Regions from separate parts of the Pseudodesulfovibrio senegalensis genome, predicted to be linked through region 1. Evidence: riboswitches for the same ligand, from Rfam matches in the RefSeq annotation. Region 1 holds a riboswitch; each other region holds the start of a gene.
What was found. A riboswitch is a leader RNA that binds a small molecule or an ion and turns the genes downstream of it on or off. The one in region 1 is predicted to bind cobalamin.

Region 1 (4,515 bases):
CATGGACATGATGTTCATGTCCCGGGCCAGGAAAAGGCAGGCCGCAAGTCCGACCCCGGCCACGATCACGGCCAGCAGCGCCTCGGCCCATGTTTTGGCCGCAAAACTGCCCATGAGCCAGTATATGATCACGGAAACCCGCTCGTCGGCCATGTACTTCATGAAGCTGATGCCCGCCGAGAGCATGGCCGAGACAATGACGCCGGAAAGAATCAGGTTGGTGGGTGAAAGCCTGTGGGTGCTGCCGGCAATGGCCATGACCCCCAGCAGGGTGGTGGCGGCACCGATGAAGGCGCATGCGCCCACGGACCATACTCCCGCGAAATCCAGCCCCAGCAGCAGGGCCAGCGACGCGCCGAACGCGGCTCCCGAGGAAACGCCCAACGTGAACGGTTCGGCCAGCGGATTGAGCAGCACGCCCTGAAACGCTGTTCCTGCAACGGCAAGGCCGAAGCCCGCGGCTGCCGCCGTGATGATGCGCGGCAGCCGCACATTGAAGATCACTTCCGAAATCATGGGGTTGGAAAAGGGTTCCGCTCCCCACACGCGTTCCGCCAGCACCGAAAGAACCGTGGCCGGTTCAACGGGGATGAAGCCCATGCCCGTGGCCGCCACCATCAGGCACAGCAGTGTACCCGAGAGGACGGCGACCCAGAATACGGGTTTTCCGGCGGCGATGCAGGGAGCGGTCATATGCATTGTCCTCTGGAATGGCCTATCGGGCCATGGCGTCCTTGAGGTGCTCCACATAGAGTTGCGCCCATTCGGGAACAACACCCAGTCCGCGCAGCTCGGTGTGCACGTCGAAGCCTTCCTTGGTCAGCATGACCTTCCAGGAGTCGTCCTCGGCTCCGGCCATGTCGTTGCTGGCATGGTCGCCGGCCACGATCATCAGCGGTTTCATGAGCACGCTTTTCTTGCCCGTAGCCTTGAGTGCGGCCAGAGCCTCGTCGAATCCGGGGAATCCTTCCACGCAGCCGATGATCACGGGCCAGCCGTATTCCTGCTGCAGGACAGACTGGAACTCGGCATAAATGCCCGTGGAGAAGAAGTCGTTGCCGTGGCCCATGTAGATCAGTGCGGCATCCATTTTTCTGGCCTGTTCCACGTCGGTTTTCAGGGCTTTGGCGGCCACGGCCAGGTCGGTTTTGTAGGGGTGGCCTTCACCAGGCATGCCCAGTGCCGGTCTGCCCAGTGCCAGCCGGGCAAACGGGGTGTGTCGGGGCTTGAGCGCATGAATGGAGCGCAGGCCAGCCAGCAGGGTCACGGTGTCGTGGAATTCCTCGCCCGCAAAAACGTGCAGGGACTGGACCGTTATGTCGCGGTAGCCCATGTTCTGCAGGTCCGCAATGGTGGCCAGCGGGGTCCTCACGTGCAGCACCTCGGCCGGAATGCCGGGGTTGGTCTTTTGCCACGCCTTGTCCTGGCTGCGTTCGATCCAGATTTTGCGGATGATGTTGGAGGTGAAGGCCAGCTTGACCGGCACGTTGGGAAAAGCCTTTTGCACGGCTTTCTGAATGGCCAGAATGGAAGTGATGGCTTCGGGGTAGGAAGTTCCGAATGCCGTAAGAACAATGGCTTTTTTGCCAGAGCCTTTTTCGTTGCCGTGGCCTGCGTTTGCCGCAGTAGCCGCCAGCAGCAGGCTCAGAGCCATCAGTGTGACCAGAAGCCGTTTGCATGAGTTGTGCATTGATTCCTCCGACTGTTGGGAGGGGCTGGTTGAATGAAGTGTGCATAAGGAAAAGGCGTAAAGACTGCGCCTGCACTGATGTGTCCGTTCGGCAATTGCCCCGTTGCCGTCGAACTCTCCTCGGACAGGCTTCGGGCAGGTCTTCCGGCTTCCCTCCCTGTTTTCGGCCTTCCCGGGGAAACCCCAGTGGCATACGAAGAAAACAGGTTGTCGAGGATTACGGCGGCGGGACCGCTCCCGATTCACACGGGATTCCCTATCAAGTCCTTGCGGACACCTGAAGCAGAGCCGTTGTATTCAAGGGGGGTGAACGGTGTCAAGTTACGAGGAACGTTCATCCATCTTTTGCAGCAATTCTTCGGTATCCACCACCAGGGCGTCGGATTCGCCCATCATGCCGTAGCCGAGCAGGGGTACGTCGAAGACTTCTTCCACGGGCACGGTGAAGCGGGTGATGACCACCTGTTGCTGGCGGATCACGTCGTCTACCATGATGGCGGCCTTGTAGTCGCCGGTGCGGACCACCACGGTCTGGGATTTGTCCACGTCCTGAATCTCGGGAACGATGCCCAGATGGTCGCCGAGGCGCAGCAGGGAGTGCACTTCCCCGCGCACGTCCACGGTTTCGCGTCCGTCGGGAAGCTCAACCACTTCGTTGGTGTTGGGCACGTAGATTTCCACCACGTCGCGGCTGGGTATGATGAAGGTTTCTCCACCGACCCTGCATACCAGCGCTTCCACGATGCCTTCATTGGCCGAGCGGTCGAGCGGAATGCTGATGATGAACGCCGCGCCCTTGCCCAGCGTGCTTTCGATGGTGATGTCGCCGTCAAGGGATACGCGGATGGCGTTGACCACCGCGTCCATGCCCACGCCGCGGCCGGACACGTCCGTGATCTTTTCCGCAGTGCTGAACCCGGACATGAGCACGAATTGGAGAATTTCATCTTCGGTGTATTCGGTATCCGGGTCGGCAAGGCCTTTTTCCAGCGCCTTGGCCTTTATTCTTTCCGGATCAAGGCCTCGTCCGTCATCACGCACTTCGATGTATGCGAATTCGCCCTTGCGCCATGCCGAGAGTTTTACGCTGCCGGTTTCGGGCTTTCCTGCCTCGATACGGCCTTCGGTGGTTTCAAGACCATGGTCCACTGCGTTGCGCAACAGATGCACCAGCGGTTCGTTCAGGGATTCCACGATGGTTTTGTCCAGGGCCAGACTTTCACCGGACATTTCGAAATCAAGCTTTTTGCCGATTTTCTGGCTCAGGCTTTTCACCAATCGATGCATGGGCATGAAAATTTGTTTGAGCGGAACGAGCCTGATGGCGTCCACCTCGAACTGGAGCTTGCTGATGACGTTGTCCAGTTCCCGGAGGCTGGCCATGACCTTGGAGTCGATGCCCAGACCGCCTTGGGCGATGACCGCATAGGTGACCATGAGCTTGCCCACCAGTTCGATGACCCGGTCCAGCCGGTCCGTGCTCACACGAATGGAGGAAATGGCCTGTGCCGCGAGGCCTTTCTCCTGTGGCGCGTCCTTGGATTTGACGGCGGGTTTGGCTGCCTGTTCGGCAGGGGGATCGGTTTGCTCCGCTTCGCCCGTGGTGGCAGCTTCGCCGCCCATGGCCGCGGCAATGGCTTCCTCGGATTCCTGTTCGGCTGTTTCCGCCTGTCTGGATTGTTCGGCTACAGCTTCGGAATCCAAGACCGCCGGTCCCTGATCCAGTATGCCTGCCAGGGAGTGCAGGAATTGCTTTTGTGCATCCACGACGTTCAGCATGGACGTTATGATTTCCGTGCTTACGGGCGTGATGCCGTCGTTGAGCATGTCCAATATGGCGATGATTTGTGCGGACTGGATTTTCATCCGCGAGAGTCCGAGCGAGGCCAGCACCTCGTCGACGTTGCCGCCCCCGGCCGCTTCCAATGCCAGAACTTCGTTCTCCAGCGCTTCTATACACTCAAGGATGGCTTCGCGCATGGTCAGTTGTTCTCCGTGCCGGGAGCCGCGTTTGTGAAATAGGATTCTTCATCGGGGTGGACGGCGACCCTGTCGTCCATGCCCCAGGAGTAAAACGTCGTCTTGCAGGCCGGGCACATGCCGAAGACGGCGATTTTGAAAGCTTCCGAGTATGCGGCTATGGTTTCCCATGCCGCGGAGTTGAAGGTGAGCACACGGCTCAGGTCCAGCAGGATGCTGCTTCCGGGGTCCGCCTGCATGATGGCTGAAGTAAGCAGATCCCTTTGCGGGGCAAGGTGAACCCGGGCGTCTTTGACGCGCAGCACGAGCACTCCCTGTTTTTCTTCGGTGTCCACACCGTCGAAGGCCAAAGCCTCGTCCTGCGGCCCTGACCCGGAAGCCTCGTCTATCTTGCCGAGAATTTCGTTGGGCTCTTCCTCATCGGGCACGCCTTCGTCGCGGATCTGTTCCACCACCTGAAAGATCATGTTCACGGCGCGGGAGAGCAGGGTGATGTTCTCCGACGACTGCTCTACGCTCCCAGCCTGAACTTTCTTGAGAAAGTCTTCCACCTTGTGCGTGAAGCCCGATGCGTATTCGAACCCGGACATGAACCCGGTGACACCCTTGATGGTGTGCAACGGGCGCGAAAGAATTTCTATTCCTTCGCCGAGGTCGCCGCCTTCGAGCATGTCGATGCCTTCAAGCACCTGTGGGTAGTATTTGTCGTTGACCTCCGAAAAGAATTCGTCAACCAACGCATCTTCTTCACTCATGAATGATGGTCCCCGGCTTGCGGGTTACTCCTTGAGCAACCCCAGTTTTTCGAGTTCGACGAAGAGCTTGTCCTTATCCACGGGTTTGAC
Region 2 (4,515 bases), on a different contig from region 1:
GCAGGATTCCACGCACTACGGCGCGGACCTCGGGCCGGAAAACGATCTGCAGCAGCTTCTTGCACGCATTTTGCCCGTGCCCGGGCTGGAGTGGCTGCGGCTCATGTACCTGTATCCGGCCGGGCTTACGCGTACCCTGCTTTCGTTCCTGCGCGACGCGGGCAAGCCGTTTCTGCCCTATTTCGATATCCCCTTGCAGCACGCCCATCCCGAGGTGCTGTCCTCCATGGGCCGCCCCTTTGCCCGCAACCCGGAAAAGGTGGTGGAGCGGGTGCGCGAGTTTTTCCCGGAGGCGGCTCTGCGCACCACGTTCATCGTGGGCTATCCGGGTGAGACCGACGAGCATTTCCAGTGCCTCATGGACTTTGTGCGTGCCACCCGTTTTCATCATCTGGGCGTGTTTCCCTACTGGCCCGAGGACGGAACCCCGGCCGCGGCCATGGACAATCAGGTGCCGGATGCGGTCAAGCTGGAACGGCGCGACGCGCTCATGGAATTGCAGGCGGAAATTTCCGGCGAAATCATGGCCGGCTACGTGGGCGAAACCCTGCCCGTGCTCGTGGAAGAGCCGTCCCCGGAATGGCCCGGCCTGTTCGTTGGCCGCACATGGTTCCAGGCCCCGGAGGTGGACGGCGTGACCTATGTCAGCGCCCAGCCCGGAACCGAGCTTGCGCCCGGCATGATCGTGGAGGCCGAGGTGGAGGACGCCAAAACATACGATCTTGTTGCCTTGGCGTAATGCCCTGAAAAATAATTATTTATTTTACGACCTGTTGCGAGGAAAATTGTCTTGTCAAGGTCTAAATTTTTTATAGATGGGGTTGACGTGAACCTCTGTTTATAGTCTAAAAAAGCCTGCTGAAAACGACGAGACACTTCAGGCGGCCATGTGCCGCAACAGGGCAATCCGGTGCGATTCCGGAGCGGTCCCGCCACTGTCAATTCGTCCGGTATCGACCCCGGGCGGATGAGCCAGAAAACCTGCTGAAGCATTTCTGACCGCGTCCGGCACGAGGATGCCGGAAACGGACACGAAATTCGTATCACCCGATAATCGCCGGGGCACAGGACGGTTCAGCCTCCCTGCGCAAACAAGCCCGGCCATGACGAAAGACGGCACCTTGGCGAGTCTTCCGGCTCTTTTTTTGCTGTCTTTTTCTGGAGTTCACTGCATGCCCAAACAAATTCTCAAACGCGACGGTTGCCTGGAAACGTGGTCCGTGGACCGCATCGGCAACGCAATCTTCAAGGCTCTCAAGGGCAGCGGCATCAAGGATCCGCTTTTGTCCAAACGGTTGGCCAAGAAAGTGGAACAACGGCTGGAAGACGTGGATATTCCCGAACAGGAAATGGTTCAGGACACGGTCCAGCAGGTGCTCATGGAAGCCCGTCTCTACAAGGTGGCCGAGCGCTATATCATCTACCGCGAAAAGCGCCGTGAGCTCAGGAAGCAGAACCAGGCGTACATGGACGTTGCCGGCATGGTGGAGACCTATCTGGACAACTCGGACTGGCGCGTGAACGAAAACTCCAACATGGTGCATTCGTTCCAGGGCCTGATCCTGCATATGGCCGGGTCCGTGCAGGCCCGCTACGTGCTGGAAAAGTATCCCGAGGAAATCCGCGACGCCCACACCCACGGCTACATGCATATTCACGACCTTTCCTTCGGCCTTGCCGGGTACTGCTCGGGCTGGAGCCTGCGCGACCTGCTGCTGGAAGGGTTCAACCTCAAGGACCGCTGCTGTTCGTCCCCGGCCCAGCATTTCGACGCGGCCTGCGGCCAGATCGTCAACTTTCTCGGCACGCTCCAGAACGAGTGGGCCGGTGCGCAGGCCTTCAACAACGTGGACACCTATCTGGCTCCGTTCATACGCCACGACGGCCTGAACTACCATCAGGTCAAGCAGCAGATGCAGAAGCTGGTGTACAACCTGAACACCACCTCGCGCTGGGGCGGCCAGAGCCCGTTCACCAACTTCACGCTGGACTTCACCCCGCCCTCGCACATCGCCAACGAGCCGGTGATCATCGGCGGTGAGTTCCAGGATTCCACCTACGGCGAATACGCCGAGGAAATGGCCATGATCAATCAGGCCTTCCTCGAAGTCATGCTGGAGGGCGACGCGGACGGACGCATTTTCTCCTTCCCCATCCCCACCTACAACGTGACTCCGGATTTTGCCTGGGATTCCGAGGCCGGCAGCCTGCTGCTGAAGATGACCGCACGCTATGGCGCACCTTACTTCCAGAACTTCATCAACTCGGACCTCAACCCCGAAGACGTGCGCTCCATGTGCTGCCGTCTGCAGATGGACCTGCGTGAAATCCGCAAGAAGACCGGCGGCCTGTTCGGCGCCGGCGACCTGACCGGTTCCATCGGCGTTGTGACCCTGAACCTGCCCAAGCTGGCGTATCTGGCGCACAACGAAGAGGACTTCATGGAGCTGATCACCGAATACGCGGAAATGGCCCGCGATTCGCTGGAGTTCAAGCGCAAGATGATCCAGAAGAGCCTTGATGCGGGCATGTTCCCCTATTCACGCCGCTACCTGAAGAACGGCTACAAGGGGCACTTCTCCACCATCGGCGTGATCGGCGGACACGAAGCCTGCCAGAACCTGCTGGGCAAGGGCATTGAAACCGAAGCGGGCGTGCGGCTCATGCGCCGCGTGCTGCGCCTGCTGCGTCGTCTGGTCGTGGACTTTCAGGAAGAGACCGGCAACCTCTACAACCTCGAGGCCACGCCCGGCGAAGGCACCTGCTACCGTCTGGCCAAGATCGACCGCAACCTGTATGCGGACATCATCACTGCGGGCAGCGACGAGGTTCCCTATTACACCAACTCCACGCTGCTGCCCGTGGGCGTGACCACGGACGTGCTCTTTGCGTTGGAACATCAGGACCAGCTGCAGACCCAGTACAACGGGGGCACCGTGTTCCATTCGTTCATCGGCGAGGCCGCGCCGGACGAGGAGAGCGTCAAGAGCTTCCTGATCAAGGCCATGACCAATACCAAGATTCCGTATATCTCGCTCACGCCAACCTTCTCCATCTGCGAGGAACACGGCTACATCGCGGGCGAGCACTTCGACTGCCCCACCTGCGGCAAGGAAGCGGAAGTGTATACCCGCGTGGTGGGCTACTATCGCCCGGTGAGCCGCTGGAACAAGGGCAAGCAGCAGGAGTACAAGGATCGCGCCGAGTATAGTATGGACAGCGTTTGCTGCGGCTAGTACAGCATAGGACATGATCCTCAATGCAAGCCAACTGAACGCACTGCGCCAGCGCAACGACGAAGAGTTGCGCAAGGGCCGCTATGCCCGGCACGGGTATCCGGCCCACACAATTCGGGACCTTTTGCACACCGTGGAAGCGGTCAAGAAGGAAAAGAAGAAGTGGAAAAAGCTGGCACAGGAGCGCGGCAAGGCCCTTGAAACGGTCCGCGAGGCAGCGGACAGCGTGCTGGACAACGGGAATTGAAGATACCGGTCCGGCCGGACAGATAAGCAAAACGGGACCGTCCCTCGGGGCGGTCCTTTTTTTGCGGGGTAAATCTGTTGGGGATCAGGCTGTGGTGCTGGACGGAACGCGCACTGTCAGGCGAAAGCCCGTGGCCGCGTTGGTGGCCTGTACGGTGCCGCCAACGTTTTCGGCAATGCGCGCCACCAGTGCCAGGCCGAGGCCGGAGCCTTGCCCGGTCTGGTTGGAGCCGCGCTGGAACGGCTCGAAAATGGATTGCAGTTCGGTTTCCGGAAGCGGGGCCGCGGTGTTGGTCACCTCGATGACGCCCTGCTTGTCTTCGCTGCGCATGGTGATCACGATCCGGCCGTTTTTCGGCGTGTGCTTCACGGCGTTGCCGATGACGTTTTCCAGCAGCCAGAGCATGGATTCCTCGCCAACATGGCAGACGACCTTGGCCGGGGCGAACACGTCCAGGCGGATGTCCTTTTCCAGCTGGCGGGGCGCATATGTCTCCAGCACGCTGCCCATCATTTCCACCAGATTCACGTCCCGGTATTCCTCCGGCCGCAGATGCATCTTGGAAAACTGCAGGATGCGGCCGATGAGGTTGTCCATGGCCTCGATTTCCTGATCCATGTCCCGGAGCAGGGCCACGGCGCGCGTGTCGTCGGTTTTGGACAATCGTTCGGCCAACGTCTGCTGCAGGATGGTCAGCCGGGCCAGCGGACTGCGCATTTCGTGGGAGACGTTGGTGGTCAGTTCCCGATTGCTTTCGATCATGCGCACGATGCTGTCGGCCATGGCGTTGTAATCCCGGCCCAGCATGGCTATTTCGCCCTTGCCGCACCGGCACATGGTGGCCCGGGCTTCAAGGTCCCCGTCCGCAAACCGGGCCATGACCTGGCGCAGGTGGTTGAGCGGCCGGGCCACATGGTTGGCCACGGGCCAACTCAAAAGTGCGATGGTCAGCACCGAAGCCGCCAGCCCGAGAAAGAACAGGGTATTGGTTTCCTTGTGCCAATCGTCGTTGAATACGAAGTGCAGCTGCCC
Region 3 (4,515 bases), on a different contig from region 1:
CAAGTCGTCCGATTGTTTTCCGGCGATTGCCGAGCCTGCCCGGTATGATGTATGTGTTCCGGCACACCTCAACCCCGATTACACACGGAGAAGGCGCGCCATGCAGATAGTGACCACGCATACCGGAACCGATTTCGATGCCCTGGCCTCCATGGTGGCCTGTACTTTTCTGTACCCGGGCGCCGTGGGCGTGCTCCCCAAGATGGTCAACCCCGAGGTCAAGCAGTTTCTGGCCATCCATGCCCACATGCTGCGCGTCGAACCGAGGAAGGATTTCGACCTCGATCCCGTGACATCGCTCATCGTGGTGGACGCCAACAACTGGAAACGGCTGGACTCCATGGATTCCCTTGTCGGGCGGGACGGTCTGGAGGTGATCTGCTGGGATCATCACATGGAGGGCGTGAACATCGAGAGTGGCGAGACGCACCGGGAAGAGGTGGGTGCGGCCGTGACCCTGCTGCTGGAGGAGATGCAAAAGCGCGACACCCCGTTTTCCCCCATCCACGCCACCCTGTTCCTGCTGGGCATCTATTCGGACACGGGCGGTCTGCGCTATCCGTCCGTGACCGCACGCGATGCGGCCATGGTCAGCTTCCTGATCGAGAACGGGGCAGACCTGAACGTGGTTTCCGCATATCTTGATGACGCGGTGGACGACGCCCATGCAGAGGTTTTTTCCAGAATGCTGGAGGAGTCCGAGGTCGTGAAGGTGGGCGCGGCCCGTGTGGGCATCAGCGCCATGCAGATCGAAACCGGGCTGACATCATTGGCCCGGCTGGTTTCCAAGTTTCGGGAATTCAAGGGCATAGACGCGGCGTTTGGCATATTTCAGGCGGATTCGCAAAAGAGCATGATCATTGGCCGGAGCAAGCCCGGGCTGGTGGACATCGGTCAGATCATGCGCGCGCTGGGCGGGGGCGGGCATCCCGGCGCGGGCTCGGCCATCATCCGCGGAGCCGGGCCGGACGAGGCCGCCGCACAGGTGCGCACGCTGTTGGATCAGGGCGGCCATGAGGCCGTTCCCGTGGGCAAGGTCATGTCCGAGCCGAAACGATACGTTGTGGACGCGGCAGTGACCATGGCCGATGCCGCCCGGATTCTGGAAAAGGACAAGCTTTCCGGCCTGCTGGTGCTGGATGGCGGCGCATTGCTCGGCGGGCTGTGCGCACAGGATTTCGCCAAGGCCGAAAAAGGCGGCAGATCAGGCGTGCCGGTCAAGGGCTATGCCCGGCGGCAGATTCCGCGCATCACCCCGGATACCAGTTGCCGCGAGGCCGTGGAACAAATGTCCGGCGCGCGCGAGGGCATACTCCCGGTGCTGGACGGCGACGAGTTGGTGGGCGTTGTCTCGCAGGTGGATCTGCTGCTGCAGGTCTATGAGTTCTGATTTTCTGCATTCGTCAGTGTTTGACTTCATGTGCCCCTCCATATAGCAATATCGACGTCGGTCCCCGTATCGGGGTTGAAAGGGAAGCCGGTGCGAAACCGGCGCTGCCCCCGCAACTGTAAGCGAAGAGACGGTTTTTCCCCTCTTTGGCCACCGGAAAACCGGGAAGGCCCGGAAACCGCCCGAGACTCGCGAGCCAGGAAACCTGCCGACACAGCCTCTTCCTCCTGAAAAGCGGGACGGCTTTTCCGGGGAAACGCGCCGTGCGCGGTCGGATAACCGTGCGCGGCTGGACTTGGAATACCTTTTTTCATGTTTTGTCGCCCCGGCCTGCCTTGCCGGGGTCTTACCCCATGGGAGACGCCATGCATCACCACTGCAGCATTGAACCGGGCCACGCCGAGAACAGCCACGACGGTCATGAACATGCTCACGGCGAAGAGTGCGGCCACTGTCACCACGGTCACCACGGCCACGAACATCATCACCATCATCACCACCAAGGCGTGCCCGGACCGCGCACGGGAGCGCGGGGAATCCTGCTGACGGCATTCGGCTGCGCGCACGAACAGGCCCACGAGTACTACGGCCTGTTTGAAAGAGAGGTGCGCGAGAAGTACCCGGACATGGACGTGCGCTGGGCGTTCACGGCCAACCGCATTCGGGGCAAGATCCGCAGCCGCGGCATGGATGCCCTTTCCGTGGGCGAGGCTCTTTCACGCATGGTGGATGACGGCGTCAGCCATGTGGCGGTGCAGTCCCTGCACACCCTTCCGGGGGTGGAATACGACTGGACCGTGCAGCAGGCCGAGGCCATGCTGCATCCGCGCAAGGGACTGGCCGACGTGACGGTTGGCGCGCCCCTGCTGCGCTCCGTGGATGACATGAAGCGCGCCGCCGAGGTCGTGGCCGTGGAACTCATGCCCATGGAAAACGACAATGACGGCGTGATTCTCGTTGGGCACGGAACCTACCATGAAGGCCACGCGCTCTATCTTGCGCTGGAGGGACTGCTGCTGCGTTCCCATTCCAACGTGGCCATGGGCACGCTCATGAGCAGCCGCGCCCCGGCCGAGCTGGGCCAGCGTTTTTGGGACAAGGGCGTGAAACGCATTTTTCTGGTGCCCTTCATGTGCGTTCCCGGCCATCATGTGCATGTGGACCTGTTCGGCGACAACGAACACTCCTGGCTTCATGGGCTCAGCTCAATGGGGCTGGATGTGGTGCCCGTGCACACCGGCTCTCTGGCGCATGCCGGGTTTCGGGGCATATGGCACGACCATCTGGCCGAGGCCGTGGCTGGCCTTTCGGAATAGGATCTGCCTGTTTGGACGCGTGGGGTGCACCGTTGCAATTTGCCTCCTTCTTTTGTAGCCTCGCTTCTGGTCGGCAGTTCACCGAGGCGTCGCCGCCCCTTTGGGGGAGCTAAACCTGCCATACCCTTTCCCGTTCGACACTTATCCCCGTGCCGAGCCGGAAGTCGGCGACCACCGGCAGACGTTTTTGATCCAAGGCACGAAAGTGAGGATAAGTCATGTCCAGAACGCCCGTGTCGCTGCATGTCGGCGATGTTTCCGCCCTTGCCCGCACCATGCGCAGACAGTTCGATAACCTTGAGCGTGCCCCCAGTCATCTGGAATTGCTGAACCTGCTGGCCAAGGCCGGAGGTTACCGCAATTTTCAGCATCTGAAGGCCGTGCAGCAGGCTTCGCAACCGGATTCGGGCACGAGCGGTGAAGCTCGGCCCGTAGCCGAACTCAACCTCAAGCGCGTGAAAAAGGCTGTGGGGTATTTCGACCTGAACGGCCGCCTGAGCAGTTGGCCCAAGAAGCACAGCCTGCGCATGCTGTGCCTGTGGGTGTTGTGGTCCCGTTTGCCGGCAAGGGCCGTGCTCTCGGAACTGGAACTGGATGAGCGGCTGTCGCTCGATCATGCCTTTTGCGACCACGCCCTGCTGCGGCGGCTGATGGTGGATTACGGCATGGTGGAACGCACGCCCGACGGCAGCGAATACCGCCGCATCGAGGTTCAGCCTCCTCTGGAGGCGCTGGAGGTGTTCCGCCGCCTGCATTAGCCGGTCAACGCGGTTTCGGTCGACCGGAGCCGCACTGGGTTTGAACCATAGGGATCCGCTGTGCGGGTCCCTTTTTTGTGGGGCGAACGCATTGCACTGCCGCGGATTTGGCAGTAATTGTGCCTCTGAAAGATCGCATGGCAATGCTTCCGGGGACGCAACGAACCGGTCCGGACCGGCCGCCACGCGACGCGCCACCAAAATCAACCCGGCCTTGCGCCGGAAACAGAGGATATGTCGAGATGGATATCACGACCGCGAAATTGGTCTGTTTTTCTCCCACCGGAACCACAAGGGCCGTGCTGGAAGGATTTGCGCGGGGTTTTGCCCCGGAAACCACCGAACTGGTGGACATCACCCGGCCGGACGTGCGCGCCCGCCCGTTGCGTCTTGCCGACGGCGAGATGCTGGTGATCGGCGTTCCCGTGTATATGGGCCGTGTGCCGGCGCTGCTGGGCGACTGGCTGGCCGCGCTGGAGGGCAACGGCGCCCCCGCCGTCTGCGTTGCGGTGTACGGCAACCGTGAATATGAGGACGCATTGCTGGAGCTCAAGGATATTGTTTCGGACCGGGGCTGCGTGCCCGTGGCCGGGGCTGCGTATATCGGCGAGCATTCCTTTTCCAACGAAGAGACCGCTTCGCTGGGCAGGCCGGACACGAGCGACATGGCCCATGCCGAGGCCTTTGGCGCCAAAGTGCGCGAGAAACTGCAGGGCATTGCGTCCCTGGACGAAGTCGGCGAACTGAAGGTGCCGGGTGTGCATCCCTACGGCGGGCGCACCGAACTGTGGGACGTGGATTTCATTGCCGTGGACAGGGAACTCTGTACGCAGTGCGGTCTGTGCGCGGAAGTATGCCCGGTGGAAGCCATTGACGCGCAGGACGGCACCATCATCGACGAGAAGAAGTGCATCACCTGTTGCGCCTGCATCAAGAGTTGCCCGGAAGGGGCCAGAAGCATCAAGCCCGGCCCGGTGAAAGACGCGCAGGGCAGGATCAATTCCCTGTTTACGGTACGCAAGGAACCGGAGCTTTTCCTGTAGAATCATTC

Region 2: linked by a shared signal. The riboswitch ahead of F8A88_RS00075 (ribonucleoside triphosphate reductase) and the one ahead of F8A88_RS07510 (sirohydrochlorin cobaltochelatase) in region 1 are both predicted to bind cobalamin.
Region 3: linked by a shared signal. The riboswitch ahead of F8A88_RS10560 (sirohydrochlorin cobaltochelatase) and the one ahead of F8A88_RS07510 (sirohydrochlorin cobaltochelatase) in region 1 are both predicted to bind cobalamin.

The regions. Positions count from the first base shown of each region.
Region 1 is NZ_WAIE01000002.1:283,681-288,195, forward strand. It holds gene F8A88_RS07505 (FecCD family ABC transporter permease) at 1-693, opposite strand, end outside; gene F8A88_RS07510 (sirohydrochlorin cobaltochelatase) at 716-1,690, opposite strand; cobalamin riboswitch at 1,808-1,986, opposite strand; gene F8A88_RS07515 (chemotaxis protein CheA) at 2,012-3,670, opposite strand; gene F8A88_RS07520 (histidine kinase) at 3,673-4,425, opposite strand; gene F8A88_RS07525 (response regulator) at 4,450-4,515, opposite strand, start outside.
Region 2 is NZ_WAIE01000001.1:17,291-21,805, forward strand. It holds gene rimO (30S ribosomal protein S12 methylthiotransferase RimO) at 1-739, shown strand, start outside; cobalamin riboswitch at 862-1,003, shown strand; gene F8A88_RS00075 (ribonucleoside triphosphate reductase) at 1,173-3,236, shown strand; gene F8A88_RS00080 (hypothetical protein) at 3,250-3,483, shown strand; gene F8A88_RS00085 (sensor histidine kinase) at 3,568-4,515, opposite strand, start outside.
Region 3 is NZ_WAIE01000004.1:121,859-126,373, forward strand. It holds gene F8A88_RS10555 (CBS domain-containing protein) at 101-1,390, shown strand; cobalamin riboswitch at 1,432-1,617, shown strand; gene F8A88_RS10560 (sirohydrochlorin cobaltochelatase) at 1,756-2,706, shown strand; gene F8A88_RS10565 (DUF2087 domain-containing protein) at 2,925-3,464, shown strand; gene F8A88_RS10570 (EFR1 family ferrodoxin) at 3,707-4,507, shown strand.